Regions from separate parts of the Streptomyces sp. NPDC090088 genome, predicted to be linked through region 2. Evidence: riboswitches for the same ligand, from Rfam matches in the RefSeq annotation. Region 2 holds a riboswitch; the other holds the start of a gene.
The links. Region 2 has a riboswitch for cobalamin ahead of ACIPSJ_RS46145 (ABC transporter substrate-binding protein). Riboswitches for the same ligand answer to the same signal wherever they lie in the genome.
Positions count from the first base shown of each region.

Region 1: linked by a shared signal. The riboswitch ahead of ACIPSJ_RS04840 (prenyltransferase/squalene oxidase repeat-containing protein) and the one ahead of ACIPSJ_RS46145 (ABC transporter substrate-binding protein) in region 2 are both predicted to bind cobalamin.

Region 1 covers NZ_JBIVDZ010000001.1:1,082,122-1,097,679, reverse strand. The annotation lists gene ACIPSJ_RS04885 (glycoside hydrolase family 3 N-terminal domain-containing protein) at 1-840, shown strand, start outside; gene ACIPSJ_RS04880 (MBL fold metallo-hydrolase) at 954-2,069, shown strand; gene ACIPSJ_RS04875 (nuclear transport factor 2 family protein) at 2,189-2,641, shown strand; gene ACIPSJ_RS04870 (FAD-dependent oxidoreductase) at 2,655-4,121, opposite strand; gene ACIPSJ_RS04865 (MAB_1171c family putative transporter) at 4,114-5,343, opposite strand; gene ACIPSJ_RS04860 (hypothetical protein) at 5,367-5,939, opposite strand; gene ACIPSJ_RS04855 (XRE family transcriptional regulator) at 6,022-6,603, opposite strand; gene ACIPSJ_RS04850 (hypothetical protein) at 6,879-7,922, shown strand; gene ACIPSJ_RS04845 (phosphotransferase family protein) at 8,118-8,771, opposite strand; cobalamin riboswitch at 8,827-8,956, shown strand; gene ACIPSJ_RS04840 (prenyltransferase/squalene oxidase repeat-containing protein) at 9,066-10,286, shown strand; gene ACIPSJ_RS04835 (SCO2322 family protein) at 10,283-10,903, shown strand; gene ACIPSJ_RS04830 (CbiQ family ECF transporter T component) at 10,896-12,056, shown strand; gene ACIPSJ_RS04825 (ABC transporter ATP-binding protein) at 12,053-13,705, shown strand; gene ACIPSJ_RS04820 (ECF transporter S component) at 13,702-14,511, shown strand; gene ACIPSJ_RS04815 (transglycosylase SLT domain-containing protein) at 14,848-15,261, shown strand; gene ACIPSJ_RS04810 (cytochrome P450) at 15,385-15,558, opposite strand, start outside.
Region 2 covers NZ_JBIVDZ010000012.1:329,599-345,156, forward strand. The annotation lists gene ACIPSJ_RS46135 (ABC transporter ATP-binding protein) at 1-608, opposite strand, end outside; gene ACIPSJ_RS46140 (FecCD family ABC transporter permease) at 605-1,618, opposite strand; gene ACIPSJ_RS46145 (ABC transporter substrate-binding protein) at 1,615-2,679, opposite strand; cobalamin riboswitch at 2,734-2,911, opposite strand; gene ACIPSJ_RS46150 (hypothetical protein) at 3,124-3,417, opposite strand; gene ACIPSJ_RS46155 (hypothetical protein) at 3,396-3,536, opposite strand; gene ACIPSJ_RS46160 (hypothetical protein) at 3,552-3,743, opposite strand; gene ACIPSJ_RS46165 (MFS transporter) at 4,422-5,591, shown strand; gene ACIPSJ_RS46170 (alpha/beta-hydrolase family protein) at 5,611-7,356, opposite strand; gene ACIPSJ_RS46175 (basic amino acid/polyamine antiporter) at 7,505-8,935, shown strand; gene ACIPSJ_RS46180 (arginine deiminase) at 8,954-10,216, shown strand; gene ACIPSJ_RS46185 (lysostaphin resistance A-like protein) at 10,233-10,937, shown strand; gene ACIPSJ_RS46190 (maleylpyruvate isomerase family mycothiol-dependent enzyme) at 10,963-11,697, shown strand; gene ACIPSJ_RS46195 (MarR family transcriptional regulator) at 11,772-12,173, opposite strand; gene ACIPSJ_RS46200 (MFS transporter) at 12,260-13,735, shown strand; gene ACIPSJ_RS46205 (DUF6332 family protein) at 13,809-14,120, shown strand; gene ACIPSJ_RS46210 (response regulator) at 14,081-14,746, opposite strand; gene ACIPSJ_RS46215 (sensor histidine kinase) at 14,743-15,558, opposite strand, start outside.

The DNA of each region.
Region 1 (15,558 bases), on a different contig from region 2:
TCCCATGTACCCGGCCATCTGGGCCTGCTGGTGATGACCGACGAGGAGGGCGGCGGCATCCAGCGGATGGCGAACCTGGTCGGGGACCTGCCCTGGGCCGCCTACATGGGCGCGCACTGGACCCCGGCGCAGATCCAGCAGAACGTCGCCAAGGTCGCCACCAGGATGGCGGCCAACCAGGTCAACATGAACCTCGCGCCGGTGGTCGACGTCGACGGCCGCAACGAGGCCCCCAGCAAGACCAACCCGGACGGATGGCGGTCCTTCAGCGGTAACACCGCGGTGGTCTCCAAGGCCGGTGTCGCGTACATGAACGGGATGCGCGACGGGGGCGTGATACCCGTCGTCAAGCACTTCCCGGGTCTCGGCGGCTCCACCTACAACTCCGACTTCGGCCCGGCCCGTACCCTGCCCTGGTCCACCCTGCAGAAGGTGGCGATCCCGCCGTTCACCGCGGCCATCAAGGCCGGCGCCCCGGCCATCATGATCGCCAACAACATCGTGCCGGGCCTGGGCACCAACCCGGCGAGCCTGTCGCCCACCGCCATCAACTCCGAGCTGCGCGGCAAGCTGGGCTTCAAGGGGCTGGTGGTCACCGACTCGCTCAGCGCCAAGGCGATCTCCGGAGCCGGGTTCAGCGTCCCCGCCGCCGCGGTGCAGGCCCTGCGCTCCGGCGCCGACATGGTCCTGTTCGACCTGGGCGGCAACGTCGGCTCCCAGACCACCGCCATCGCCACGGCGATCACCAACGCGGTGACCGGCAAACACCTCGCCCGCAGCCGCCTCATCGACGCGGCGGGGCACGTCCTGGCCGTCCGGCACGTCAACCTCTGCTCCTGACCGCGCCCCGCGCCGTTCCCAAGTGACCTTCGCCTCTCTGCATCTGACGTTCAATCAGGTCTGGTTATAGTGAGCGAAGGCCGTGGGACGGCGCGGGGGCGGAGGGCGGCGGGATGGCGAACAGTCAGGACGGGCAGGGCGAGCGGGACGAGCGGGACGGACAGGCCCGGGAGGGCGGGACGGCCGCGGTGGCGCCGGAGGTGACCGTGAACGACCACGGCGGAGGTGTGCGCTCCGTCGAGGTGCCCATCCCGGACAACCCCCTCGGCCACACCCTCGTGTACGTCGTCGACACCGACCGCGGACCCGTGCTGGTCGACACCGGGTGGGACGACCCCGGGTCCTGGGACGTGCTGGCGGCGGGGCTGGACGCGTGCGAGGTCGGGGCCGGCGAGGTGCACGGCGTCGTCATCACCCACCACCACCCCGACCACCACGGGCTGTCGGGGCGGGTGCGGGAGGCCTCCGGGGCCTGGATCGCGATGCACGCGGCCGACGCGGCGATCGTACGGCGGGCGCGGGAGACCCGGCCCGAACGCTGGTTCACGTACATGGCGGCGAAGCTCACGGCCGCCGGGGCGCCCGAGGAGCACGTGGCACCGCTGCGGGGCGGACCCCGCCGCCGGAGCACTCCGGCGGGGCTGGCGCCCGCCCTGCCCGACCGCGAGATCGTCCCCGGCGAGCTGCTCGACCTCCCCGGCCGCCGGCTGCGCGCGATCTGGACGCCCGGGCACACGCCCGGCCATGTCTGCCTGCACCTGGAGGAGGCCCACCCGGCCGAACTCCCCGGTCACGGACGCCTGTTCTCCGGTGACCATCTCCTCCCCGAGATCACCCCGCACATCGGCCTCTACGAGGACCCCGACGACGCGACCGTCACCGACCCCCTCGGCGACTACCTCGACTCCCTGGAACGCATCGGCCGCCTCGCCCCCGCCGAGGTCCTCCCGGCCCACCAGCACACCTTCGCCGACGCGCCGGGCCGGGTCCGGGAACTCCTCTCCCACCACGAGGAACGCCTCGCCGACCTGCTGTCCCTGCTCCGACAGCCGCTCACGCCCTGGGAGTTGGCGGTGCGGATGGAGTGGAACCGGCCCTGGGACCGGATCCCCTACGGATCGCGGAACATCGCCGTCTCGGAGGCGGAGGCGCACCTGCGCCGCCTGGTGAAGCTGGGGCAGGTGGAACCGGTGGCGGGGACCGAACCGGTCACGTACATGGCGGTGTAGAAACGCCTCTCATGGACCCTTCGGAACGACTGGACCCTTCGGAACGACTGGACCCTTCGGAACGACTGGACCCTTCGGAACGACTGGACCCTTCGGAACGACTGGACCCCTTGGAGCGGCTGGACCCCTTGGAGCGGCTGCTCGCCGAGCGCGCCTGCGAGCGTCTCGTCATCGACTTCGTCCACCGCCTTGATCTCGGCGAACCCTCCTCCGTCGCCGAGCTGTTCACGGAGGACGGCCGGTGGGAGTGGCCGCCGCCGGGCGACGGACGGCGGGCCGAAGGGCGGGCGGCGCTCGCCGCGTACTTCGGCTCCCGCCCGGCGGGGCGCCTCTCCCGCCGGATCATGTCCAACATCCTGGTCACGGTCACCGGGCCGGACACGGCGACCGCCACCTCGTACTTCCAGACGTACCGGGTCGACGGGTACGAGGGCGGCATGGTCCCGGCCGCGCCGCCCGTCCAGATCGGCCAGTACGAGGACACGTTCCGCAGGGAGGAAGGGAGGTGGCTGCTGGCCTCCCGGTCCCTGGTCCTCCCCTTCGGCGGGCCGACTCCGCGGGCGGCCGGGTGAGGTGCCGCCCCCGTTACCTCTCCAGCCCCGCCGCCTCGCGCTCCGCGACCGAGAGCGGCACCTCCCCCAACGGCCCCTTGCGCCCGGCGAAGAAGATGTTCCACAGCATGTCGGGTGCGAACAGCCGCGTCGGCGGTGTCGTCAGGCTCATCACGTCGAGCAGCCCGTGCAGCGCGCGCGGGTTGCCCGAGCCCGCCGCCACCGCCTTGTCGACGTACGCCGTTAGCAGGCGTTCCACCGCCGTCGGCGGCTCCGGTGCCGCCCCCGGGTAGTACGCGTCCTGCCCCACCGCCAGATTCCACGCGTTGCCCACCGGCCGGGCCACCGCGCGCTGGATGCGGCGGGCGGTGCCCAGCGCACCCGCGTCCTGCCGGCCGAGCACCTCGCGGACCGCGATCGCGCTCTGCGCGGCGACCGAGAGGCCGTGGCCGTAGACCGGGTTGTAGCCGGCGACCGCGTCACCGACCACCGCGAACCCCTCCGGCCAGACGGGGACGTTCTCGTAGTAGCGGCGGCGGTTGGCCGTGCTGCGGGTGGTGACCGGGTCGGTCAGCGGCCGGGCGTTCGCGATCAGCCGGCCGATGATCGGGTCCTTGAGGCCGGTGAGCGCGAAGTGCTCGAACCCGGCGGGTTCGGCGGTCGGCTGGCCGCCGCGGGTGCCGCAGACGGTGACCAGCCAGCGGCCGCCCTCGATGGGGAGGAGGACCCCGCCGCGGCCCGGGGCGTTGCGCGGGTCGGCCTGGACGTTGACCACGGGGTAGCGGGGCAGGGCGGCGGTGGCGGGCGGAGCCTCGTAGACGCGGCTGGCATAGGCCACCCCTGCGTCCACGACGCGCTCCGTGACCGGCGGCAGGCCCAGTTCCGTCAGCCACTCGGGGGTCCGGGAGCCGCGGCCGCTGGCGTCGATGACGAGATCGGCGAGCAGGACGCCGTCCCGTCCGCCGGCACCGTCCTCACCGCCGCCATCGGAGTCGGTGCCGGTGCCGGAGACACGTATGCCGGACACCCGGTCCCGGTCGCCCACCAGCCCCGCCACCCGGGTGCCGTCCCGCAGTGTCACCCCCGGCCTGGCCAGCACCTCCGCCCGGACCACCGCGTCCAAGAGGTCCCGGCTGCATACGATCATGCTGTGCCGCGAGTCGGTGAACCGCCGGAACCACTGCCCCGTCGGCGCCTTGCTCACCAGGTCCTTCATCACGTCGACGAGTCCGGCGCCCCGGCGGACCAACTCGTCGGTGACGCCCGGGAGCAGGTCCTCCAGGGCCGCCACGCCGCCGGACCACAGGAGGTGCGCGTGCCGGGCCTGCGGCAGGCCCCTGCGGTGTTCGGGGCCCTCGGGCAGCCGGTCGGCCTCGACGACCGTGACCTCGTCGAAGCGGGTGGCGAGGACCGAGGCGGTGAGCAGTCCGGCGGTGCTGCCGCCGATGACGATCGCGGTGCGACGGCCCGCTGCGGTGGCTCGGTCGGGCATGTCAGGCATGGGTGCTGAGACCTTCTGTGGCGGCCGCCTGCCGGCGGAACGTTTCTATGACCGGTGCGTGGACCCGCAGCGCGTGCGCCACGGACTCCAGTTCGCTGTCGGGGACATCGGTGGGGGTGTCGTCGGCGTCGGCGTGGCCTTGGGCGGGGTGGCCTTGGGCGGGGTGGGCCGTGGCCGGGCCGTCGGCCACGGCCCGCGACGCGTCCACCGCCACCAGGATGTCGACCGCCGCCGCGATCCCGCGCGCGGCGGACCCGTCGTACCCCTCGGCCGTCGCCCGGCGCCGGATCCGCTCGCGCCGCTCCCCGCTGAGCCGGGGGGCGAGCCTGAGCAGGCCGTCGTTGATGGCCGCCCGGCGCAGTTCCAGCCGGAGTTCGGCGCCCGAGACCCGGCCGGTGGCCGGGGCGGGGGCCGCGCCGACGGTCAGCATCGCCCGCCACAGCGGCTCCAGTCGCCGGTGGGTGCGGCGCAGCCGCCGGTGTTCCTCGCAGAGCGGGCCTATCTGGCCGGCGAGGAAACCGACCGAGACCAGGAACGCCTCGGCGATGGCGAACGGCGGGGCGACGTACGTGGAGAGGTAGTCCCAGTCGTGGCCCGTCCAACGGGCGGCGACGGCGGCCGTCTTGGCGACGTCGAAGACGAACCCGAGCGCGTAGGCGACCTGGAGGCAGACCACGGCCCGGCGCAGCCAGGTCTCGGCGATCTCCTGGAACCAGGCCCACAGGATGCTCGCGGCGACCACGGCCGACACCATGTGCGCGAGGAGGTAGAGCAGCGTGTGCTCGCGCATCCAGGGGGTGTCGGCGTAGTACGTGTCGAGGTCGCGGAGCCGTTCCACGTGGTGGTCGCCGAGGGCGAAGGTCACCCAGAGGCCGACGATGGTCACGGCGTACGCGGCCCACACCAGGCGGGTCCTGCGGCGCCGGGCGGCGGACGGCGGTTCGCGCCAGGTGATGATCAGCCAGAGGCAGGCGCCGGAGTAGGCGGTCAGCAGCGAATAGACCCAGACACCGGCGAAGTTGGGCACACCGGTGAGCTCGTTGATGCGGTGCAGGTTGCCCGGCGGGAGCGAGGCGAAGACGATCGCGCCGATGCCGAGCAGCAGGGCGGTGGCCCGCAGGATCGGGTCCTGCCAGGCGCGTCTGAGCAGCGGCAGTTTGATCACGAAGGCCACGGCCATCAGCACGGCCGGGATCGCGTAGGCGGCGAAGGAACCCGCCATGTCCCAGTGCCGGCCACCGCCCATCACGGGCCGCCGATGTTGCCCAGCGAGGACGACAGCCGGTCGGTCAGGGTGTCCTGGGTGGTGCGGCCGGTCGCCGCGTACGGCCCGACCACCTTGCGGAACTTGGCGGCCAGCCGCAGCCCGCACTCCTCGGCCTCCCACTCGGCCTGCGCGGCGGGGGCGGCGGGCGAGCGGGTGGCCAGCGCGACGACCCGGTCCCAGGGGACGTCCTCGTTCGACCGGGCGAGCAGCCGGCGGGCGGCGGCGGGCGTGCCGTCCGGGTAGTGGACGTCCAGCGTGCCGTAGTGGATGTGGCCGATCTCGTGCCCGGCGATCACGAACTTGTGGGCGTCGGCGGCCCGTTCCTCGACGACGACGATGTACTCGTCGTCCGTGGCGAGGGTGATCCCGGAGACGTCGAGTCCCGGCGGGAAGGCGACGAACCTGAGCCGGACCGGGCGGTCCAGTGCCGGGCCGAGGGTGTCGCACAGCGCGTGCAGGAACGCCTCGGGTCCGGTCGGCGGTTCCAGCGTGCGGGCGGTGTCCCGGACGAGCCGGTCGAGGAACCGCTTGGGCGATCGTCTCGGGCTCATGCGTCGTCGTCCTCCCGGGTGGTCGGCGTCGTTCCTAAGGGCATGGGGTGTCCTCGAAGTCGTGAGTCGGCCTGCTCCGGGCTCAGTTGGCGGCGCCCTCGGAGGTGATGATCATCTCGGCCAGGTCGGCGAGGGTGGCGAGCTGCCGGGCGTTCATCTGCGGGGCACGGGCGGCCAGCCGGCCCAGTCCGCTCTCGCGCAGCCGGGACAGCGGGTCGGCCTGTGCCTCGTACCACTGGAGCACCGGCTGGAGCGCCTCGTGGAGCGCCTCGGGTTCGTCGGCGGTGAAGAAGCCGGGCGGCAGGCCGAAGAACCGCCGTAGCCGGTCGGTGTGTTCGAGGCTCGGCAGGCCGCTCTTGCGCCATTCGCTCAGCCACTGCCTGCTGGTGCCGGCGATCGCCGCCAGCTCCCCCAGCGAGTACCGCTTGCCGTCGGGCCGGCGCCGGTTCTCCCGGATGAAGTCCAGCCGCTGCCGCACCCGTTCGGCGAGCCCCGCCTCGGGCGCGGCCCGGCCGGCGAGCAGTTCGGCGACGGCTCCGACGGGGATCCCGGTGCGGTACGACAGTTCGGCGACGTCCAGCACCTCGGACAGCCGCCCGGGCCGTCCGGTCAGCTCCCCGAGCCGCTCCAGAACGCCGGTCAGCGGGGCATGGGCGTCACTCACCAAGATCCCCCTGAACACATGTCAACGACCGTTCGGCGTCGGCGGGTTGCCCGGCCGAGCAGACGCGAGGCTATCGAATCCTCGGTCCCGGCCACCAGACATGACAAGGACCACTGCGGAACAGGGCAGCAATCGTTGACATATGACGGTCCGACAGGAAAGGATCACCTCACCAGGCCACGGTCGAACCGACCCGCCCCGGGTGCCGCCGATGGGGGAGCGGCACCCGGGGCGACCAGCCGCCCCGCCTCCTCCCCAGAAGGTGAGGCGAACCGATGTCGCAGCCTGTCCTGCTCCTCGGGGCCGGTCGTCGGCGTGCGTACGACGAGTTCGTCCTGACGCGCGTCGCCGCGGCCCGCCCGGTGGTGCTGGTGGACCCCGCGCCGCCCGACTGGGCACGTCCGTGCCTGGCCGGTCAGCTCGCGGCGGACCCCGGCAAGGACGGGGCGACGGCATCGGCGGTGGTGCGGTTCGCGGCCCGGCACCGGGTCCGCGGCGTGCTGACCCACTCGGGCGAGTACGCGGTCGCCGCCGCCAGGATCGCCGGGCAGTTGGGGCTGCCCGGCCTCTCCCCCGCCACGGCCGCCGCCTGCGCCGACCCGGCCGCGCTGCGCGCGCTGCTGGCGGACCGCACGGTCCCGGTCGACGATCCGGGCGCCGGTCCGGGCGCGCCCCGGGTCTCGGCCGAGACGGTCGTCCTGGACGGCGAGATCCGCATCGCGGCCATCACCCGTACGACCCTGGGCCCGGCCCCCGCCCGGCAGCCGCTGCGGCATCTCGTGCACGCCCACGACGGCCTGCTGCACAACCGTTTCCTGCGGCTGGCCGTCGACCGCACCGTGCACGCCCTCGGTCTCACCCGGGGTGTCCTGCACATCGGGCTGACCCTCACCGACCGCGGCCCCCGGGTCACCGGCGTCACCCCGTACCTCCCGGGCGACCTGATCCCGCTCCTCGTCCGGCGGGCCACCGGTGTCGACCTCGCCCAGGCCGCCGCGGCGCTCGCCACCGGCGAGGTCCCGGACACCACGCCCACCCGGCAGCGGGCGGCCGCGATCCAGTTCGCCTACCCGGCCGCCACCGGCCGCCTCGACCACCTGGACCTCTCCCCCGACGCGGCCCAGGAACCCGGTGCCGACCGCATGATCCTCACCCAGGACACCGGCAGCCACGTCACCGAGGGCCGGCACGCCACCGCCGACGACCGGCTGGCCCTCTGGGTCGCGACCGCCGACACCCCCTCCGCCTGCGAGGACGCCCTCCGCCGCATGGCCCGCCACCTCACCGCCCACATCGCCCCGTTCGCCACGGCGGCCTAGCACCCGGCGCACGGCGGACGGCCGAGCACGCCCTCCCGACCGACGAGGCCGAAGCCAAACCGGCCGACGGTCCCATAGTTCGACCGGGCGACAGTCCCGCAGCCCGACCGGGCGACAGTCCCGCAGCCCGACCGGGCGACAGTCCCGCAGCTCGGTCCGGCGGCAGCCCCGGAACCGAGCCGGCCGGTCGCCGGTCTACAGCCCGGTCAGTCGCCGTATCAACTTCTCCGCCTCGCCCAGGAGTTCGACCTCCCGGTGGCTCATCGTCGGGTTGAGGGCGCGCCGTCGGAGTGCCTCCGTCAGGCCGGCCCCGGTGAGTTCGGAGGGGTCGGCGAGGAGGGCCGCGAGGAGGGGGTGGACGTCGGGCATCTCGCCGACGGCGACCTGGGCGAGGATCACCGCGGACATGGCCCAGTCGAGGCCGGGCGGGCCGTCCTCCGCGTTGGTCCAGTCGATGACCCGGGGACCGTCGGGGGTGAGCATCACGTTGTCGGGATGCAGGTCGAGGTGGAGCACGCGGGCGCCGGGGTCGGCCGGGTCCCGCCCGGGCACGGCGTGCAGCCGCCGCAGCAGCGAGGCGAGCAGCGCGCCGCCCTCCTCCGCGCCCATCTCCCCCGACAGCAGCACCGCCAGCATGGTCGGCCCCGCCAGCCGCTCCATGACCAGCTCGGTCCGGGACCCGGAGGGCCGCACCCGGGGCGCCGGGTACCCGTGCTCCCGTACGTACGTCATCACCGCGCCCTCGGCCGCCGCGTCCCCCCAGCCCTCCCGGTCCCGGCGCAGCACCCACGCCTCGTCGATCTCGTACACGTCGGCCGAGCGGCCCGAGCCGAGCAGTCTCCCCGTCATGGCATGACCATAACGAATCGGTCCTGCGCACAGCCCCCTCTCAGTTTCTTGTAGACGGCCGGTAAAGTAGCCGGGTCGTCATCACCCGTACGGGGGGAAGCCGGTGCAATTCCGGCGCTGACCCGCAACCGTGATCCGCCGTCGGCGGTGAGCCGGACTGCCCCGCCCGGGACGTTGATCGGCTCAGGTGCGCCGGTGTCCGCCGGCGCACGGCACCGTCGAGGTTCGCGGAGCCGAGCCGCCGGGGTGTCCCGTGCTGCCCGGCTCCCCCGCAGGGAGAGGCACCCGCCGACCATGAACGTCCTCCGCCGCAGCGCCGCGGTGCTGGCCGCCACCGCCGTCATCGGTGCCGCCACGCCCGCCACGGCCGCACTGGCCGCCGGCACCCCGTCCCCGTCCGCCTCGGCCGTGCTCCCGTCGGGCCTGTACGGCAGCGCGGACCCCACGTTCGACGGCGTCTGGCGCCAGTCGCTCGCCCTGCTCGCGCAGCGCACGGTCGGGGTGACCCCGGCCGCGAAGGCGGTGGACTGGCTGGCCGGGCAGCAGTGCGCGAGCGGCGCGTTCGCCGCGTTCCGCGCCGAGCCGACGGCGGCCTGCGACGCCAAGGTGACCGTCGACACCAACAGCACGGCCGCCGCCGTACAGGCGCTGACGGCCGTCGGCGGGCACGACGCCGCCGCCGGCAAGGCCGTGACCTGGCTGAAGTCGCAGCAGAACAAGGACGGCGGCTGGGGCTACGCCCCGGGCTCGCCCAGCGACACCAACTCCACCGGCGTGGTCGTCGGCGCGCTCGCGGCGGCCGGCGCGAGCGCGGACAAGTCGCCGTACGGCCTCCTCGCCACGTGGTCCATCCGGTGCGGCCAGGACGGTGGCGGCGGTCTCGCCTACCAGCCGGGCAAGGACGGCAAGCTGACCGCCAACGCGGACGCGACGGCCGCCGGGGTGCTCGGCGCCCTCGGCAAGGGCTTCGCGCCGACGGCCGGGAAGGCCCCGGCGGACGGCCACGTCTGCGCCGACTCCGACCAGGCCCTCACCCGGCAGGAGGTCGCCCGCAACGGCGCCGCGTACCTCGCCGACGCCGTCGACGAGAAGGGCCACCTGGTCTCCGTGCTCGCCGGCGCCAAGCCCCAGCCGGACTACGGCAACACCGCCGACGCGGTCGTCGCCATGGCCGCGCAGGGCGGGACGCGGACCGCGAAGAAGCCGTACGCCTGGCTGGAGGCGAACTCCGTGCGGTGGGCGAGGCAGAGCGGGCCCGCGGCCTACGCCGAACTGGTCTTCGCCGCCCACGCGATGGGCAAGGACCCGCGGAACTTCGGCGGTACGGACCTGGTGACGGCCCTCAACGCGACCGGGCCCGCCCCGGTGGCGGCCGCCACCAGGCACGCCGAGGAGAAGAACGACGGGAAGAAGTCGTCGGGCACGAATGTCTGGTGGATCGTCGGCACCGGTCTCGTCGCCGGGATCGGCATCGGCTTCCTGCTCAGCGGCCGCCGGAAGCAGCAGCAGCTGTGACCGCCGTCCGCCGTGCGGTGCTGCTGCTCGTGGCCGCGGTGGCGCTGTGCGCGGTCGCCGTTCCGGCGCAGGCCGTCGGGTACCGCTACTGGTCCTTCTGGGAGCGGGACGGCTCGCGCTGGACGTACGCCACCCAGGGGCCCTCCACGGCGCGGCCCGCCGACGGTTCCGTCGAGGGTTTCCGGTTCGCGGTGAGCGAGGACTCCGCGGACGCGTCGCAGCCGCGCGGGACGGCGGACTTCGGGAGCATCTGCGGCAGCACGGACGCGGTCGCGGGGAAGAAGCGGGTGGCGCTGGTCGTCGACTTCGGTACGACGGCCGACGCGCCGTCCGGGGAGCGCCCGCCCGCTCGCCGGACCGCGTGCGCGGTGGTGGCTGCGGACGCGACGACGGCGGAGGCGCTGGCGGCGGTGGCGAAGCCGCTGCGGTACGACGCGAACGCGTTGTTGTGTGCGATCGCCGGGTATCCCGGGAAGGGGTGCGGGGAGGCGATGACGGCGGACGGTACATCGGGCGGCGGTGGCGGGCCGTCGGTGGGGTTGCTGGCCGGGGCGGGAGTCGTCGTGGTTCTTGCCGCGGGGGCGTTCTGGCAGGCGCGGCGGCGGAAGAATGCGTGAACGCGGCAGTCGCTCGGCTGCGGGCGGGTGGGGGCTGGTCGCGCAGTTCCCCGCGCCCCTGACGGGGCGCCCCACCCCCCGGCACCCGTACCGCTCCCCCGTTCATCCCGGTGCCTGGTGGCTCTGGTCGCTCTCGCTCGGGGTCGCCGCGTCCCGTACCGCCAACCCCCTCCTCCTCGCCCTTCTCATCAGCGTGACCGCTTACGTCGTGGCCGTCTGCCGGAGCCGGTCCGCCCCGTGGGCCCGCTCCTACGCGGGCTTCGCCAAGCTGGCCCTCGCCGTTCTCCTCGTGCGTCTCGTGTTCACCGTCGTCCTCGGCTCGCCGATCCCCGGTTCGCACACGCTCGTCACCCTTCCCGAAGTCCCGCTCCCGCACTGGGCGCAGGGCATCCGGCTCGGCGGGCGGGTCACCGCCGAGGGGGTGGTCTTCTCGTTGTACGACGGGCTGCGGATCGCCACGCTGCTGATCTGCGTCGGGGCGGCGAACGCGCTCGCCAGTCCGGCGCGGCTGCTGAAGTCGCTGCCCGGGGCCCTGTACGAGCTGGGCGTGGCCGTGGTCGTCGCGCTCACGTTCGCGCCGAACCTGATCGCCGACGGCCGACGGCTGCGGGCGGCGCGCAGGCTGCGGGGCCGTCCCGATTCGGGGGTCCGCGGGCTGCTGCAGGTCGGACTCCCGGTGCTGGAGGGCGCGTTGGAGCGGTCGGTCGCCCTGGCCGCCGCGATGGACGCGCGGGGATACGGCCGCAGCGCGGACGTCCCCGCCGGGGTGCGGCGTACGACGGCCGCGCTCACCCTCGGCGGTCTGCTGGGCGTCTGCGCGGGGACGTACGGGCTGCTGGCGGCGGACGGCGGCGGCTACGGGGTGCCCGTGCTGCTCGCCGGGGTGGTCGCCGCGCTGGCGGGGCTGCGGCTCGGCGGCCGGCGTTCGATGCGGACGCGGTACCGGCCGGATCCGTGGGACGCGCGGGCCTGGCTGGTGTCGGGGGCGGGGGCGGCCGTCGCCGCGCTGATCGCCGTGGCCGCCGTACGCGATCCGGACGGGCTGCGTCCCGGGGTCGTACCGCTGGTCGCCCCCACGCTTCCGCTGTGGCCGGCGGCCGCCGTGCTGCTGGGTCTGCTGCCCGCGTTCGTCGTGCCGAAGGAGCCGTCGTGATCCGTTTCGAGGATGTCTCGGTGACGTACGAGGGCGCGGCCGGGCCCGCCGTCCGGGGCGTCGACCTCGAAGTGCCGGAAGGCGAACTCGTGCTGCTGGTGGGGCCGTCGGGCACCGGGAAGTCGACGGTGCTGGGCGCCGTGAGCGGGCTGGTGCCGCACTTCACCGGGGGCACTCTGCGGGGCCGGGTGACGGTCGCGGGGCGCGACACCCGTACCCACAGGCCGCGCGAACTCGCCGATGTGGTCGGCACGGTGGGGCAGGATCCGCTCGCGCACTTCGTGACCGACACGGTGGAGGAGGAACTCGCCTACGGGATGGAGTCGTTGGGGATCGCCCCGGCCGTGATGCGGCGGCGGGTGGAGGAGACCCTCGATCTGCTCGGGCTGGCCGAGCTGCGGGGCCGGTCGATCGCCACGCTGTCGGGCGGGCAGCGGCAGCGGGTCGCGATCGGGTCGGTGCTCACTCCGCACCCCCGGGTCCTGGTCCTCGACGAACCGACCTCCGCGCTCGACCCGGCCGCCGCCGAGGAGGTGCTGGCCGTCCTCCAGCGGCTGGTGCACGACCTGGGGACCACGGTCTTCATGGCCGAGCACCGGCTGGAGCGGGTGGTGCAGTACGCCGACCGGGTCGTGCTGCTCCCGGCGCCCGGGGCGGCGCCGGTGTGCGGGACGCCCGCCGAGGTGATGGCCGTCTCGCCGGTGTGTCCGCCGGTGGTGGAGCTGGGGCGGCTGGCGGGGTGGTCGCCGCTGCCGATGACCGTGCGGGACGCCCGGCGGCAGGCGGGCGGGCTGCGCGAGCGCCTCGCCGAGCGCACACCGACACCGACACCGGCAGCGGCTTCGGTATCGGCATCGGTATCGGCATCGGCGCCGCAGGGTCGGGCGTCCCGCGCCGACGCCCTCGCCGAGGTCCGCTCGCTCGCCGTCCGCCGGGACCGGGTGGATGCCCTGCGGCACGTCGATCTCACGGTCGCGCCCGGCGAGACCGTGGCCCTCATGGGCCGCAACGGCGCCGGGAAGTCCACGCTGCTGAGCGCCCTGGTCGGACTGGTGGCGCCGGGCTCCGGCACGGTCCGGGTCGGTGGCGCGGTGCCGCATCGGACGCGCCCGCGTGACCTCGTACGCCTGGTCGGACTGGTCCCGCAGGAGCCCCGGGACCTGCTGTACGCCGACACGGTGGGCGCCGAGTGCGCGGCCGCCGACCGGGACGCGGGGGCGGCGCCCGGGACCTGCCGCGGTCTGGTGTCCGGCCTGCTTCCCGGGGTCGCGGACGGCACCCACCCCCGTGATCTGAGCGAGGGGCAGCGGCTGGCGCTCGCGCTGGCCGTCGTCCTGACCGCCCGGCCGCCGCTGCTCCTGCTCGACGAGCCGACCCGGGGGCTGGACTACGCGGCGAAGGCCCGGCTGGTGGACGTGGTGCGCGGGCTCGCGGCGGACGGGCACGCGATCGTGCTGGCCACGCACGACGTGGAGCTGGCCGCCGAGCTCGCGCACCGGGTGGTGCTGCTCGCGGAGGGGGAGGTGATCGCGGACGGGCCGACGGACGAGATCGTCGTCTCCTCGCCGTCCTTCGCCCCGCAGGTGACGAAGATCCTCGCGCCGCAGCGGTGGCTCACGGCGGCCCAGGTGAGGGAGGCGCTGGCATGACGGACCCGGTGCGGCTCGGTCCCCGCTCGCTCGCGGCGCTGCTCCTGGTCAGCGCGGTCGGTGTGGTCGCGATCGGCTGGCCCTTCCTCGCCCCGCCCTCCTCCCGGATCGCCTCGCACGCCCAGGACGCGCCCTGGCTCTTCGCGGGTCTGCTGGTGCTGCTGGTCACCGTGCTCGGGGCGACGATCTCCGAGTCGGGGCTCGGCCCGAAGGCGGTGGCCATGCTCGGCGTGCTGGCCGCGACCGGGGCGGCGCTGCGGCCGATCGGCGCGGGCACCGCCGGGATCGAGCCGATGTTCTTCCTGATGGTGCTGAGCGGGCGGGTGCTCGGGCCTGGCTTCGGGTTCACCCTCGGCTCGCTCACGATGTTCGCGTCCGCGCTGCTCACGGGCGGGGTGGGGCCGTGGCTGCCGTTCCAGATGCTGGCGATGGGCTGGTTCACGATGGGGGCCGGGCTGCTGCCGGGCGCCGGACGGCTGCGCGGGCGGGCGGAGCTGGTGCTGCTGGCGGTCTACGGCTTCGTCGCCGCCTTCGCGTACGGCATGACCGTGGACCTGGCGGGCTGGCCGCTGCTGAGCGGTACCGCCTCGAACATCGCCTTCGACCCGGACGCCGGGCCCGCCGCCAACCTGGCCCGGTTCCTCGCCTACAGCCTGGCCACCGCCATGGGCTGGAACCTGGGCCGGGCCCTGTGCACGGTCGTCCTCACCCTGGTGCTCGGTCCGGCGCTGCTGCGGGCGCTGCGGCGGGCGACCCGCAGGGCCGCGTTCGAGACCGCGGTCACATTCGACGGCCCCGGGGCGTGACGCGTCGTACGCGCGCGGTGAGGCGACCGGTGAAGCACCCCACATGACGCAGGTCACCTACGACCCGGAGTAGTAGCCAGACTTCTCCCATATATCCGATTCGCCAGGCCCTCTGACCTGCACATTGAGAGCCACGCCACACAACGGACCATCGGCGCCTATGCGACCACCACTAGTAAAAGGGGTGATTGCGGGCAAGGTTCCGGGCTGCTTGTCTGGACGACGTCGCCAGGCGCCACGAGCCCACAGCGGGCCGCGGCGCCGACGCATACGGACACCCGTCCCGCGGGATTCCGGAGCACGGCGACTTCCTGTCCCCGACGAACGAGGTTCTCCGTGTCCGTGTCCATCATCCGCCGCATCGCTTCCCCGAAGAAGGTCCTCACCGCCGCCGCCGTGGCCGCCGCCACCGCCGGTATGGCACTGAGCGCGGCGCCCGCCCAGGCCGCCACCACCTCGGCCTCCTCCGCTCAGGCGATCGCGCACAAGATGATTCCGGACGCCGCGCAGTTCAACGCGTTCAGCAAGATCGTCTCGCACGAGAGCGGCTGGAACCCCTCCGCGACCAACTCGTCCTCCGGCGCCTACGGCCTGGTCCAGGCCCTGCCCGGCTCGAAGATGGCGTCCGCCGGCTCCGACTGGAAGACCAACCCGGCCACCCAGATCAAGTGGGGTCTGGACTACATGAACTCCCGCTACGGCAGCCCCACGGCCGCCTGGAGCTTCTGGCAGGCCAACGGCTGGTACTGAGCCGCCCGACCAGCTCTCCCCTGCGCTTCCGGCACCCTCGCCCCTTTCCTCTGGGCGAGGGTGCCGACGTATGCCCGGACGGGCCGGCGGCGCCGGGAGCCGTCGGCCCGGGTTCGGAGGGGACTACGGCCGTTCCGTGGTGACCTGGAGGTGCTTCACCCCGTTGATCCACGCCGAGCGGAGCCGGTCCGGGTCGCTGACCAGCCGCAGGTCCGGCATCGCGTCGGCGATGGCGTTGAAGATCAGGTCGATCTCCAGGACGGCCAGGGACTTGCCGAGGCAGTAGTGCGGGCCGCC
Region 2 (15,558 bases):
CAGTACATCGCGGCGAGGTTGAGATCGTGCAGGGCGATCACCGTGGTGACCGGCAGACCGGCGATCAGCTCCAGGAGGTCGAGCTGGTGCTGGATGTCGAGGTGGTTGGTGGGTTCGTCGAGGAGGAGTTCGCGGGGTTGCTGGGCGAGGGCGCGGGCGATCTGGGCGCGCTGGCGTTCGCCGCCGGAGAGGGTGTGCCAGGACTGGCCGGCCCGGTCGGTCAGCCCGGTGCACCGCAGGGCCTCGGTGACGGCTGCCGCGTCGGCCGTCGTCGGGGGTGTCCAGGCGCGGCGGTGCGGGATGCGGCCGAGGGCGACGACGTCCCGGACGGTCAGTTCGGTCTGGGTGTGGGTGTGCTGTTCGACGGTGGCGACCCGGCGGGCGGTGGCGCGGCGGCCGACTTCGGCGAGCGGGCGACCGTCCAGGGTGACGACTCCGGCGGTGGGGGCGAGGACCCCGGCCAGGAGCCTCAACAGGGTTGATTTTCCGGAGCCGTTGGGGCCGAGGATGCCGACCGTCTCGCCAGGGCGCGGAGTGAGGGTGACGTCGTCGACGACGACCTTGTCGCCCAGGCGCCGTACGACACCGTCCGCGTGGAGGCTGGTCATGCCCTGCTCCGTCCGCGGTGGAGCACGGCCACGAACGCCGGCACGCCGATCAGAGACGTCACCACGCCCACCGGGACCTCCTGGGGGTCGAGGACGGTACGGGCCAGGGTGTCCACCCACACCAGGAACACGGCACCGGTCAGGGCCGTCACCGGCAGGAGCCGGGCGTGCCCGGAGCCGGTGAGAGCGCGGGTGGCGTGCGGCAGGACCAGGCCGACGAAGCCGATTGCACCGGCGCAGCTGACCAGGGCGGCGGTGAGCAGCGCGGTCGCGCAGAGCAGGACCAAGCGGGTGCGGGCGACCCGGACCCCGAGTCCGGCGGCGGCCTCCTCGCCGAAGGCGAACGCGTCGAGCGTACGGGCGTACCCGAGGCAGACGACGAGCACCACCGCCAGGGCGACGGCGCAGAGCAGTACCTGTCCCCAGTCGGCCCCGGTGAGCGAGCCGAGCAGCCAGAACAGCACGCCCCGGGTGGTCTCCGCGTCCGCGGACGTCAGGACGACGAACGAGGTCAGCGCCGAGAAGAGCTGCATCGCCGCGACCCCGGACAGGACGACCCGGTCCGTGCTGCCGCCGAGGGAGTGGCTGAGCAGCAGCACCAGGCCGAAGGAGAGCAGCGCGCCGAGGAAGGCGCCGGCCGACAGGGACACCGCTCCTCCGCCCACGCCCAGCACGACCACGGCGACCGCTCCGGTGGACGCGCCGGAGGAGACGCCGAGTACGAAGGGGTCGGCGAGCGGGTTGCGCAGCAGCGACTGCAGGACCGCGCCGCACACGGCGAGTCCGGCCCCGCACACGGCGGCGAGCAGCGTGCGCGGCATCCGCAGGTTCCACACGATGCCGTCCCGCAGCGGCGCCAACGTGCCCTCACCGAGGCCGAGATGGGCCGCGACGGACATCCAGACGTCACCGGTGGAGATGTCGGCGGGGCCGATCGTCACCGCCACGGCGACCGACACGAGCAGCGCGAGCAGGCCCCCACCCGCCAACAACACGGCACGGACGCTCACTTGGCGAGCCCGAAGTCACGCAGACCGGCTGCGACCTTCTCGATCCCCTCGACCGTGCGGATGGACGGGTTCATGGCCTGCCCGCTCAGCAGGACGTACCGCTTCTTCTTCACGGCGGTCAGGTCACGGGTGGCGGGGTTGGTCTCCAGGAAGCGGATCTTCGCCTTCGCGGTCTCGGCGGTCTGCTGCTTGCGGGTCAGGTCGCCGATGACGATGACGTCGGGGTCGCGGTCGGCGACGGTCTCCCAGTTGATCTGGGGCCACTCGTCGTGGGTGTCGGCGAAGGCGTTCTTCGCGCCGACGGCACGGGTGATGGCGCCGGGCGCGCCGCAGCAGCCGGCGAGGTAGGGAGACTGGGAGTTGGCGAACCAGTACATGAGGGACACGTCCGAGGCGTGCAGTCCGGCGGTGGCCGTGCTCACCCGCTTCTTCAGCGAGGCGACGAGCGTCTCGCCCCGCTCCTCGACGCCGAACGCGCGGGCCAGGTCGCGTATTTCGCCGTACACGGCGTCGAGGGTGAGGGGTGTGGAGCGGGATCCGTCGCCGCCACTGTCGTTGTCCTTGCCCTCGGCGCAGTCGGACGGCGAGACGTACGTGGGCACGCCCAGCTTCTCGAACTGCTCGCGGGTCGCGACCCCGCCCTTGCCGAGGGTGGAGACGAACGAGGCGGTGACGAAGTCGGGTTCGGCGTCCAGGACCTTCTCGAAGGAGGGGTTGTTGTCGGCGAGGCGCGGCACGGACGCGTTGGCCTTCTCCTGGCCCTTCATCACCGGGTCGGTCCAGGTGGCCGTACCGGCCATGCGGTCGGCGAGACCGAGGGAGAGCAGGATCTCGGGGGTGCCCTGGTTGAGGGAGACGGCCCGCTTCGGGGCCGACTTCAGGGTGACCCTGTCGCCGCAGTTGTCGAGGGTGACGGGGTATCCGGTGGCAGTGGTCCGCTCCGTCTTCGCGTCGTCGCCGTCGGCGTCGCCGTCGGAAGAACCGCAGGCGGTCAGCAGCAGGGCGGAGGTGAGGAGAAGGGCCGGGGTGCGCAGAACGGCGGAGGTGCGGAGCACGGGCATGCCTTTGGGGTCGGGGCTCGTACGCGGAGCCTGGCCTACGGACGTCCCTCCACGCGGGGGCACGGAGGTGCCAGCAGGTCTTCGGACTCGGGTTCGTCCGGCCGGGGCGCCTTCCCGGTCTCCCAGTGGCAAGCGTGCCCCGCCCGTCCCCCTCACCGCTGCGCGTCAGCTCCGGATTCGCACCGGATTCCCTGACCACGGATGTGGCACGACTGGCCTGCTGAGGCTATCAACTCCGCCGGGCGGTCAGACCGTGCGCTCGGTCACGGGGTACGGCACGAACCTGCTGGTGTTCCGGCCGACGGCGTGGACGAGTCGGCGGGCATGACGGATCTCGGTCTCCCGACGCCATCGGTACCACCGGGCTGCTTTCGGTGACCGGGACTTCGGGGTATGCCTCAGGGGCCGGAAGCGACAGGCTCCGGCCCCTGAGGTGGTGGTGCGTCAGTGACGCGGGGTGCGCCGGCGCATTGCCCACGCGCGGGTGCGCGTCGCGGCGGCGACGCCGACGGCCGCGGCCCCGGCGAGGACGAGGGCGCTGTCGTCCGTTCCGATCACCACGGGTGACCTCACCAGCTGGACGCAGACCAGTGCGAGCGTGGTCACCGCCACGGTGACGGCGACGAACACGGCGTTCTCCAGCGGGATCATCCAGGGCGGCACGGAGGCCGGCCGGGTCGTACCGCTGCCGTCGTCCTCGGGCTTTCCCCGGTCGCTCACCTGATGATGTCGATGCATGTCACTTCCCTCCGCTTGCCCGCGACGAACAGGTGCGCGCACGCCTTTCCGTAGTGCGGCAGGGTGTGGTCCGTCTCCCGCTTGCGGATCAGGTCGCCGTACACACACGTGTTGCGCATGGGTCCCTTGTTGATCTAGTAGGTGCGCCCGTTGGTGTCGGCGTAGTGGAAGTCGACCCGCCAGTTGCAGAACTTGGTGTAGATCGAGGCGGGCGGGTAACAGTCGGCGCTGCCGTCCTGGTGCGTGATCTTCCTGCCGCTGCCCTTGAGGGCGGCCCCGCCGACCTGGCCGTTCGGGTCGTCGTAGGGGTACTTCGCGGTCCACACCCCGTCCTTGAGGGTTTCCTGTCTGGCGGACGCGGCGCGGGCGGGCGGCGGCGTAGGCGAGGCGAAGGACGTGCCGTCCGCGAGGGCGGTGGAACGGCCCAGGGCGTCGTAGGCGTAACCGGTGCCCGTGAGCCGGCCCGCGCTGTCGTAGGTACGGGTGCTGCGACACGGCTGCGGCCGCCGCTCTGAGCCGGTGCGACCGGCTCCCCACCCCTACTTTTCTCAAGTCACTCTCCGTGACGAGCCTTCCGAGAACCGGAAGGCAGGTAGGAGCGATCTATCAACAGATAGGTCACGTGATCTTCACGGGGGGGGCAGATCCGCGCCCGGAACGGCCTGGTCAGCGATACATCCGGTCCACTTGATGGCGATATGAAGCCAAGGCCTTGAGCCCCCTTAGCATTCACTCAGTGTGATCAGTTTCGAGCGAAGTCACCTACGCAGGAAGCCATGTGACGGGCCGCGAGAGAACCCCGTCTCACGAAGGGGACCCCGAGGCGCCGATCCCGCCCGGACCGCCGGGCCCGTTCCGGCTCCACGCAGACAAGAGGCCCGGGCAGGTCAAAGCCACCAGGTGGACAACTCCCCCGAGAGAACGCGGCACCCTTGTCCCGATCAGCGGCCCTCGCCTAGCCTGAGTTTGTGCCGCTAATAAACAAAGCCCGACTGCACAACGCCGTGCCGGGCAACCGATCCGATCTCACCCGCCTGCGCATCGCCCTCACCGCCTTCTTCGCCCTCGACGGCTTCATCTTCGCCGGATGGGTCGTCCGCATCCCCGCCATCAAGGACCAGACGCACGCCTCCACCGGCGCCCTGGGCCTCGCCCTCCTCGGCATCTCCGCCGGCGCGGTCACCACCATGATGTTCACCGGACGCCTGTGTGACCGCTACGGCAGCCACCCCATGACCGTCGCCCTCGGCATCCTGCTCTCCCTCAGCGTCGCCCTGCCCCCACTGACCCACACCGCACTCACCCTCGGCGCCGTGCTCTTCGTGTTCGGCATGGCATACGGCGGCCTGAACGTCGCCTTCAACAGCGCCGCCGTCGACCTGGTCGCCGCCCTGCGCCGCCCGATCATGCCGAGCTTCCACGCGGCCTTCAGCCTCGGTGGCATGATCGGCGCCGGGCTGGGAGGGCTGGTCGCCGGTTCCCTCTCCCCCACCCTGCACCTGCTCGCCCTCACCGTGATCGGCCTGCTGGTCACGGCCGTGGTCGGCCGCACCCTGCTCCGGTACGACGCCCCGGTCCCGCACACCGAGGAGCGCCCCGGCGCCACGCCGCGCCGACCGGACGCGCGGACCCGCCGGCTGGTTCTCGTCTTCGGCCTGATCGCCCTGTGCACGGCGTACGGCGAGGGGGCGATGGCCGACTGGGGCGCGCTCCATCTCCGCCAGGACCTGGGCGCGTCCGCGGGTCTCGCCGCGGCCGGTTACACGTGTTTCGCCCTGGCCATGACCGTGGGCCGGGCGAGCGGCACCAGGCTGCTGGAGCGGCTCGGGCGGTCCCGCACGGTGATCTTCGGCGGCAGTACGGCGGCGGCCGGCATGCTGCTCGGCTCCCTGGCTCCGTGGGTGTGGGCGACACTGCTCGGCTTCGCGATCACGGGGCTGGGCCTGGCCAACCTGTTTCCGGTGGCCGTGGAACGGGCGGGGGCGCTGGCCGGTCCTTCAGGGGTGGCGACCGCCTCCACCCTGGGCTACGGCGGCATGCTGCTGGGGCCGCCCGCCATCGGTTTCCTCGCGGACTGGACCTCACTGCCGACGGCGCTGACGAGCGTCGCGGTGCTGGCCGCGGTGGCCACCCTGATCGGCGTGGCCACCCGGATGGGCACAACCGCCGGGTGACAAGCAGACCCTGTGGACATCAGTCCAGCAGCCCCGGCTCCCGCACCGACTCCAGCAACGCGGCCAGCCGCGCCGTGTCGGCCCCGGTCCACCCCGGCGGCCGGGTGATCTCCGCCCACGCGCTCGTCGGCATGGTCCCGTACCGGTGCCCGAAGCCGTCCGGCACGCTGTCCGCCCCGGCGAGGTCGCAGGCCACCTGCCAGGACGTCAGCAGCGGATACCAGCGCATCGCGGGTGAGACGTCCCGGGCCCGGGGCCGGTCCAGCCAGTCCGGCCGGTGCAGGGCGAGGGCGGGCGACCACCAGACCACCGGGTCGGAACCGTTCTGGAGATACACCGCCCTCGGCTCGCCCCAGGGCGCGTCCGGGATGCCGTAGTCCGCCGGCACCTGGGCGAACCGCACGTGCGCGCCGTCCGCGACCACGGGCCGCCACTCGGGGCTGCCCGGCTGCCGCTGCGCGGTGACCGTCCGCCACAGCGGGTTGTCGTAGGTCGGCCCGACGAACAGCGCGCCGCCGGTCTCCGAGGTGAGCCGGGACAGCGAGCCGCCGAGGGCGGACTCCATCGAGAAGGAGCCGAGGCTCTCGCCGTAGACGAGGAGCCGGGGGCGTGAGCCGGCGGGCAGGGTCCGCCATTTCGCGTAGACGGCGTCGAAGAGGGCGCGGCCGGTGGCGGCGGCCTCGTCCTCGGTGAGCGCGGAGACCCAGCTGGGCAGATAGGAGTACTGCATGGCGACCTCGGCGGTGTCACCGCCCCACATGTACTCCAGGGGTTTGCTGCCCTGGTCGTTGATCCAGCCGGTGCCGGTGGTGCCCATGACGGCGAGGATCCCGCGGGAGAAGCCGCCGGTGCGTTCGAGTTCGCGTACGGCGAGGGCGGCGCGTTCGTCGAGGGTGTCGGCGGAGCGCAGGCCGACGTAGACCCGTACCGGATCCACCGCCGGCTTGCCGGTGAAGGCGGCGATGTCGGCGCGGGTGGTGGCCGTACCGACGAAGTCACGGCCCTTGGCGCCCAGGGTGTCCCAGTGCGCGGCCGACTGCGGGCCGCCGGAGAGGGAGGGCAGGCCGGGCTGGTGGACGCCCTCGGTGGTGCCCTGGTCGGCGAGGGACGCGGCGCTCTCGATCGCGTCGAGCGCTCCGCGCAGCAGGAAGCCCTGGACGACTCCGACGATCACGAAGACGGCGAGGGCCACCCCGGTGGCACAGGCGACGGGGCGCGGGACGAGGGCGTCGAAGGCGTGGGCGACGACGCGGGTGCCGAGCCGTACCGTACGGGCGGCCAGGAGCAGCAGCGTGGCGACGAGGGCGGCCACGACCGGGACCAGGGCCCACTGCCACCAGACCAGGTGCGGGGGCAGGGTGACCACCCGGCGGACCTCGTCCTCCCAGCGGACGCTCCAGGCGGTGACGGTGACGACCGCGGCGGCGCCGAGCCCGCCCAGGGCGGCCCACAGGGTCCGGCGCAGGCGCGGGCGGATCCGGAAACCGGCCCAGCGGAGCAGCAGCCGGACCACGGTCTCCCCCACCGTGCCGACGGCGTAGCCGACCGCCGCCGAGACGCCGGCCGCGAGTCCCTGCAGCCACCAGGCGCGGGGCAGGAGGGAGGGGGTGAGGGACAGGCAGTAGCAGAGGACGGCCACCGCGATCCCGCCCCAGCACGGCCGCCGCCGGACCACCCGGTCGGGGCCCGCGTGCCGGCGCAGCCGGGCCGTCAGCCGACGGGTCCGGTCCTTCGTACGATTCAGAGCCCTGCCCGCACCACTCACTTGGCCACCTCGGGACCACGATCGGCCACCGCACCGGCCGCCGCATCCGGACGGCCCTTCAGGGACACGCGTCCGGACGGCCCCTCAGGGGCACTCGCCCGCGCGGCAAAAGGTGCAGAGCGGTACCGGGTATCCCATCGTGGTGGGCATGGCCCAGGCCCAGACGACCGAGAGTCCGCGCTCCTCGCCGCCTGCGGCCAAGCTGACGCTGCCCACGCTGACCGCGATGGTGGTCGGCTCGATGGTCGGCGCCGGGGTGTTCTCGCTGCCGCGCCGGTTCGCGGAGGAGACCGGGGTCGCGGGCGCGCTGATCGCCTGGCTGATCGCGGGTGCGGGGATGCTGATGCTGGCCCTGGTCTTCCAGACGCTGGCGCTGCGCAGGCCGGATCTGGACGCCGGGGTGTACGCCTACGCGAAGGCGGGGTTCGGCGAGTACCTGGGTTTCTTCTCGGCGTTCGGGTACTGGGCGAGCGCCTGCGTCGGGAACGTCACCTACTGGGTGCTGATCATGTCCACGGTGGGCGCGGTGTGGCCGGCGCTCGGCGAGGGCGACACCGTGCCGGCGGCGGCCCTGTCGACGATCGGGCTGTGGGCCTTCTTCCTGCTGATCCGGCGGGGCGTGAAGGAGGCCGCGACGGTCAACCGGATCGTCACGGTCGCGAAGGTCGTCCCGATCCTGGTCTTCGTGATCCTGGCCCTGTTCTACTTCAAGGCGGACGTGTTCGCCGCCAACTTCCACGGCGCCTCCTACGCGGGCTCCCTCTTCGACCAGGTTCGCGGAACCATGCTGGCCACGGTGTTCGTCTTCCTCGGCGTGGAGGGCGCCAGCGTCTACTCCCGGCACGCCAAGCGGCGCGCGGACGTGGGCCGGGCCACCCTGCTCGGTTTCCTCAGCGTCTTCTGCGTCTTCGCGTCCGTGACGATCGTGTCGTACGGCATCATGCCGATGGCCGAGATCGCCCAGCTGCGCCAGCCCTCCATGGCCGGGGTGCTGGAGCACGCGGTCGGCACCTGGGGGCAGGTCTTCGTCAGCGTGGGGCTGATCGTCTCGGTGCTCGGCGCGTATCTGGCGTGGACGCTGATGGCCGCCGAGGTGCTGTTCGTGGCGGCCAAGGACGACGACATGCCGCGGTTCCTGGGCCGGGCGACCGCCGCGGACGTGCCCGAACCGGCGCTGCTGATGACCACGCTGCTGTCCCAGGTGGTGCTGATCGTCACGCTGTTCTCGGACGACGCCTTCGACTTCGCGCTGGATCTGACCAGTGCGCTGTCGCTGATCCCGTACCTGCTGGCGGCGGCCTTCGCCGCGCGGATCGCCGGGCCCGCGCGGCGCCGGGGAGAGCTGGTGGTGGGCCTGCTCGCCACGGTGTACACGGCGTTCCTGGTCTACGCGGCGGGCCCGAAGTACCTCCTGGTCTCGTTCATCGTCTACGCCCCGGCGACCGCGCTGTTCGTGATGGCCCGCCGGGAGCAGGGCCGGCGGCTGTTCTCGCCGCGTGAACTCGTCGTCCTGGCCGTGTCGGTCGCCGGGGCGGTGGTCGGGATCCTCGCCCTGGCGCTCGGCTGGATCAGCCTCTGAGTCCCCGGAAGGTGCACCGTGAGCAGTGAAGTCCCCACGAACCAGGCGGCGTTCGGCGTCCACTCCGAGGTCGGCAGACTGCGCAGGGTGCTGGTCTGCGCACCGGGGCTCGCGCACCGCAGGCTCACCCCGACCAACTCCGACGATCTGCTCTTCGACGACGTGATGTGGGTGGAGAACGCCCAGCGCGACCACGCCGACTTCGTGAACAAGCTCCGCGAACGGGACGTGGACGTGGTCGAGTTGCACGATCTGCTGGCGCGGACCATGACGATCCCGGCGGCCCGGGACTGGCTGCTCGACCGGAAGATCGTCGCCAACCAGGTGGGTCTCGGGCTGATCGACTCCACGCGCGCCTTCCTGGAGACCCTCGAACCGGCCCAGCTGGCCCGGTATCTGATCGGCGGCCTGGCCACCATCGACCTGCCCGACGAGTACCGCACCGGTTACCTCGCCCTCGCCAGGGAGTCCACCGGTGTCCGCGAGTACCTGATGCCGCCGCTGCCCAACACCCTCTACACCCGGGACACCACGTGCTGGCTCTACGGCGGGCTCACCCTCAACCCGCTGTACTGGCCGGCCCGGCACGACGAGACCCTCCTGATGAAGGCGGTGTACACCTTCCATCCCGGCTACAAGGACGCCACGGTGTGGTGGGGCGACCCCGAACTCGACTGGGGACAGGCGACGTTCGAGGGCGGCGACATCATGCCCGTCGGGGGCGGTGTCGTCCTGATGGGCATGAGCGAGCGCACCTCGCGGCAGGCGATCACCCAGGTGGCCAAGGCCCTGTTCGACCAGGGTGCGGCCGAGCACGTCGTCGTCGCCGGGATGCCGAAGCTGCGGTCCGCGATGCATCTCGACACGGTGTTCACCTTCGCCGACCGCGACCTGGTCACCCTCTATCCGGCCATCATGGACGGCGTGCACACCTTCTCGCTGCGGCCTGGCGACAAGGAGCCCGGTGTCGAGCTGACCGACGAGGGCTCGACCCCGTTCGTGGACGTGGTCGCCAAGGCGCTGGGGCTGCCGAGGCTGCGGGTCGTGGAGACCGGCGGTGACGTCTACGCCTCCGAGCGGCAGCAGTGGGACAGCGGCAACAACGCGGTGGCGCTGGAGCCGGGCGTGGTCTTCACCTACGACCGCAACACCCAGACCAACACCCTGCTGCGCAAGGCGGGCGTGGAGGTCATCACCATCGTCGGCGCCGAACTGGGCCGGGGGCGCGGCGGCGGGCACTGCATGACCTGCCCGTTGCTGCGCGACCCGGTCGAGTTCTGACCCCCGGGGCCCGGAGATGCCGGTCCCCCGGCTGCCGACCCGGACGGCCCTGGCGGCGGTGGTCGTCGTGCTGGTGCTGGCGAACCTGCTCAACAACCGCTGGGCCGGGTCCTGGATCCTGCTCACCGCGGTCGTCGCCTCGGCGGTCCTGGTGGCGTTGCTGTTCTGGGCCGGGGGCACCTGGACCGAGCTGGGGCTTGGCCGGAACTCTCTCGGGGAAGGGGCGCGTTGGGCCGGCGCCCTGATCGGGATCGTCGCGGCCGTCTATCTCTGCGGGGCGCTGTTGCCGGTCACCCGCGAACTGTTCACCGACCGGCGGACGGACGCGCTGAGCGGCTCGGAGATCGCCTTCAAGGCGCTGGTCGCGGTGCCCGTGGGGACCGTACTGCTGGAGGAGATCGCCTTCCGGGGCGTCCTGTTCGCGCTGCTGTGCCGGCTGCGGACGGCGACGACGGCGGCCGTCCTGTCGTCCCTGCTGTTCGGGCTCTGGCACATCCTGCCCTCGCTGAACCTCGGCAAGGAGAAGCCGACGCTGGGTTCGCTCTTCGGGCACTCGGTCGCCGGGGCGGTCCTGGTGGACATCGGCGCCGTGCTGTTCACGGCGGTGGCGGGCTGTCTGCTGTGCTGGCTGCGCGATCGCAGCGGCTCGCTGCTGGCGCCGATGGCCCTGCACTGGGCGGTGAACGGGCTGGGCTACGCGGTGGGCTTCCTGCTCCGCTAGGCCGTGCGTCCGGCAGACTCGCGGCATGGAGACTGCCGATTTTCTTCAGATCCTGGACCGGGAGGGGCGGGCGCTGGGCGCCGCCGCCCTGGAGGCGGGGCTCGACGCCGAGGTGCCGACCTGCCCGGGCTGGCGGGTGCGCGACCTGCTGCGGCACACGGGCACCGTCCACCGGTGGGCCACCGGGATCGTCGCCGACGCCACGACCGCGCCCCACCCCTTCCCGGACCCGCCCGCCCTCGACGCCACCGAACTGACCACCTGGTACCGGGACGGCCATCGCCGGCTCGTCGACACCCTGGGCAGCGCGCCGCGGAACCTGACCTGCTGGACCTTCCACCCCGCCCCCGTCCCCTCGCCCCTGGCCTTCTGGCTGCGCCGGCAGGCCCATGAGACGACCGTCCACCGGTACGACGCCGAAGCCGCCCGGGGCGGTCCCGCGTCCCCGATCGGCACGGACTTCGCGGTGGACGGCATCGACGAACTGCTGCGCGGCTTCCACGCCCGCTCCCGCAGCCGACTGCGCACCGAGGACCCGAAGGTGGTGCGGGTGCACGCTCTGGACGCGGGCGCGGTGTGGACCGTACGACTGTCGCCGCAGCCGCCCGTGACCGAGCCCGGAACTCCCTCCGAGGCGGCCGCCGAACTGGCGGGCCCGGCCGACGAGTTGTACCTGGCCCTGTGGAACCGGAAGCCGGTGCCGAAGGCGACCGGCGATCTGGAGCTCATCCACCTGTGGCGCACGAACTCCGGGATCTGACCCACTCCGTCATCAGGCGACCGTCAGGCGACCCGGTTCGGTCCGCCCAGCCGTCGACGGGCAGGCGGTCGGGGTCAGTTCGACTCGGCGGCCAGCATCCGGTTCAGTACCGCGCGCTGCACCGGCAGCACCTCGCCGTGCAGCGCGCGCCCCTTCCCGGTGAGCGCCACCCGCACGCCCCGCCGGTCCTCCGGGCACATGGCCCGCTCGACCAGGCCGTCCTTCTCCAGCCGGGCGATCAGCCGGGACAGCGCGCTCTGACTGAGGTGCACCCGCTCGGCGATCTCCTGGACGCGGTAGCTGCAGCCGCCGTCCGTCGGCACGGCGACGGAGAGCAGGTCGAGGACCTCGAAGTCACTGCCGCACAGGCCGTGGCCGTGCAGGGCGCGGTCGAGTTCGCACTGGGTACGGGCGTGCAGAGCCAGAATGTCCCGCCACTGCTCCACGAGCGCCTGCTCGGGCTTCTTCGCCGCCATCCCCGCACCGTAGCAGAGAATCGGGATTGTTGCATCGTAATTAAATGCGTTTGCATTCGATGCATGCGCATGTAATGTCTGGGTCCATGACCTCTCCGCTCACCGCCCCCGCTCCAGAGGGGCGCTGGACTCCCCGCCTCTGGGGCACCCTGCTGGTGCTCTGCGCCGCGATGTTCCTGGACGCCCTCGATGTGTCGATGGTCGGCGTCGCCCTGCCGTCGATCGGCTCCGACCTGCACCTTTCCACGTCGACCCTGCAGTGGGTCGTCAGCGGCTACATCCTCGGATACGGCGGCCTGCTGCTGCTCGGCGGCCGCACCGCCGACCTGCTCGGCCGGCGCCAGGTGTTCCTCGTGGCCCTCGGCGTCTTCGCGCTCGCCTCGCTGCTCGGCGGCCTGGTCGACTCCGGCCCGCTGCTGATCGCCAGCCGCTTCATCAAGGGCCTGAGCGCGGCCTTCACCGCCCCCGCCGGCCTGTCGATCATCACGACCACGTTCCCGGAGGGCCCGCTGCGCAACCGCGCCCTCTCCATCTACACCACCTGCGCGGCCACCGGCTTCTCCATGGGCCTGGTGCTGTCCGGCCTGCTCACCGAGGCCAGTTGGCGCCTCACCATGCTGCTGCCCGCCCCCATCGCGCTGATCGCGCTCCTCGCCGGCCTCCGGCTGCTGCCCCGCAGCTCCCGCGAACGCGACCACAACGGCTACGACATCCCCGGCGCGATCCTCGGCACCGCCTCCATGCTGCTCCTGGTGTTCACCGTCGTGGAGGCCCCGCAGGTCGGCTGGGCCTCGGCCCGCACCCTGCTGTCCTTCCTGGCGGTCGCCGTCCTGCTGACCGTCTTCGTCCAGGTCGAACGCCGCTCCCCCGGCCCGCTCATCCGGCTCGGCGTGCTGCGCTCGGGCAGCCAGATCCGCGCCCAGCTCGGCGCGGTCGCCTTCTTCGGCTCGTACGTCGGCTTCCAGTTCCTGACCACCCTGTACATGCAGTCCGTGCTCGGCTGGTCGGCGCTGCACACCGCGCTGGCCTTCCTGCCGGCGGGCGCGCTGGTCGCGGTGTCGTCGACCAAGGTCGGCGCGATCGTGGACCGCTTCGGCACCCCTCGGCTGATCGCCGCCGGCTTCGCGTTCATGGCGCTGGGCTACGCCCTGTTCCTCCGCATCGACCTGGACCCGGTCTACGCGGCGGTGATCCTGCCGTCGATGCTGCTGATCGGCGCCGCCTGCGCCCTGGTCTTCCCCTCGCTCAACATCCAGGCCACCAACGGCGTCGACGACCACGAGCAGGGCATGGTCTCCGGACTGCTCAACACCTCGGTGCAGGTGGGCGGTGCGATCTTCCTGGCGATCGTGACCGCCGTGGTCACCGCCGGCGCCCCCGACCGGGCGACCCCGCAGGCGGTGCTCGACAGCTACCGTCCCGGCTTCGTCGTCGTCACGATCGTGGCCCTCGCCGGTTTGCTGATCACCCTCACCGGGCTGCGCACCCGGACTCCGCGGCAGAGCGTCGTGATCGCCAAGTCCACCTCCCTGGAGGCGGAGCGCGTGTCCGTGCGCGACTGAACGGGGACGCCTCCAGCAGTGCGCCCGGCGGGGCCCGTTGCCCCGCCGGGCGCACTGCTGTGACACTGCCGGGATGACGAGTCACGGGGGACGGCGCGGTCAGGCCGAGCGGGACGCGATCACCGTCGAGATCGGATACGCGCTGTGCAGCGCGGTGTTCGCGGCGGCGGTCGCCTTCGGCACGGTGGCCGGTCCGGCGCTGCTGTTCGATCTGCCCACCACGCTCGACCGCGCCCTGCCGCCGGTGGGCGCGGTGCTCGCCGCCCTGCTGTTCTGTGCCCGGGTGGTCAGCGTGCTCGTCCGCTTCCGGCGGTCCCCTCGGCCCAGCCAGCCCGGTCAGCCCGGTCAGCCCAGCCAGCCCGGCCGTACCAGCCCCGACTCATAGGCCAGCACGACCAGTTGGGCCCGATCGCGGGCGCCCAGCTTGACCATCGTGCGGCTCACATGGGTCTTGGCGGTGAGGGGGCTGACGACCAGCCGGCGGGCGATCTCCTCGTTGGACAGGCCGATGCCCACCAGGGCCATCACCTCCCTCTCCCGCTCGGTGAGCCGGGCGAGGGCGCCGGCGGCGGCCGGTTCCTTGGAGCGGGCCGCGAACTCCGCGATCAGCCGGCGGGTCACCCCGGGCGACAGCAGCGCGTCCCCGCCCACCACCGCCCGGACGGCGCGCACGAGTTCCTCCGGTTCGGTGTCCTTGACCAGGAAGCCGGACGCGCCGGACCGGATCGCCTCGAAGACGTACTCGTCCAGCTCGAACGTCGTCAGCATCACCACCTTGACGTCCTTCAGCCCCTCCTCCCCGGTGATGCGCCGGGTCGCGGCCAGGCCGTCGAGACCGGGCATCCGGATGTCCATCAGGACGACGTCGGGACGCAGTTCACGCACCGCGCGCACCGCCTCCTCGCCGTCCGCCGCCTCCCCGGTCACCTCGATGTCCGGCTGGGCGTCGAGCAGCGCCCGGAACCCGGCCCGCACCAGCGACTGGTCGTCGGCGAGCAGCACCCGGATCATCGGTCCTCCCTGTCGTTCCTGTCGTTCCTGTCGTCACTGCCGTCATTGCGGTCACTGCCGTCGTTGCCGTCGTTGCCGTCGTTGCCGTCGTTGCCGTCGTTGCCGTCCAGGGGCAGTACGGCGAGCACCCGGAAGCCGCCGTCGGCGCGCGGTCCCGCGTCGATCGTGCCGCCCAGCGCGGCCGCCCGCTCCCGCATCCCGGCCAGCCCGTTGCCGCTGCCGCCCGCGTCCGCACCGGTCGCCGGACCGTCGTCGTCGATCCGCAACCGCAGCTCCCCGCCCCCGTGTTCGAGCCGCACGCGCGCCTGCCGCGAACCGGAGTGCCGTACGACATTGGTCAGCGCCTCCTGCACGACACGGAAGGCGGCCAGGTCGGCGCCGGGCGGAAGGCGTGGCGGCTCCCCCTCGACCGCCACGGTGAGACCGGCGCTCGCCGCCTGTTCGACGAGTTCCGGCAGCCGCCCCAGGCCGGGGGCGGGGGCGCGCGGCGCGTCTCCCGGGGCGCGCAGGGTGTCGAGCACCTGGCGGACCTCGCCGAGCGCCTCCTTGCTGGCGGCCTTGATGGTGGTGAGCGCGGACCGGGCCTGCTCGGGGTCGGAGTCGAGCAGCGCCAGGCCCATGCCCGCCTGGACGTTGATGACCGAGATGCTGTGGGCGAGGACGTCGTGCAACTCGCGGGCGATCCGCAGCCGTTCCTCGTCCGCCCGGCGCCGCGCGGCCTGGGCCCGGTCGGCCCGCTCCCGCGCCCACTGCTCGCGCCGCAGCCGGACCAGCTCGGCCACCGAGACGATGATCAGCAACCAGGTGGCGAC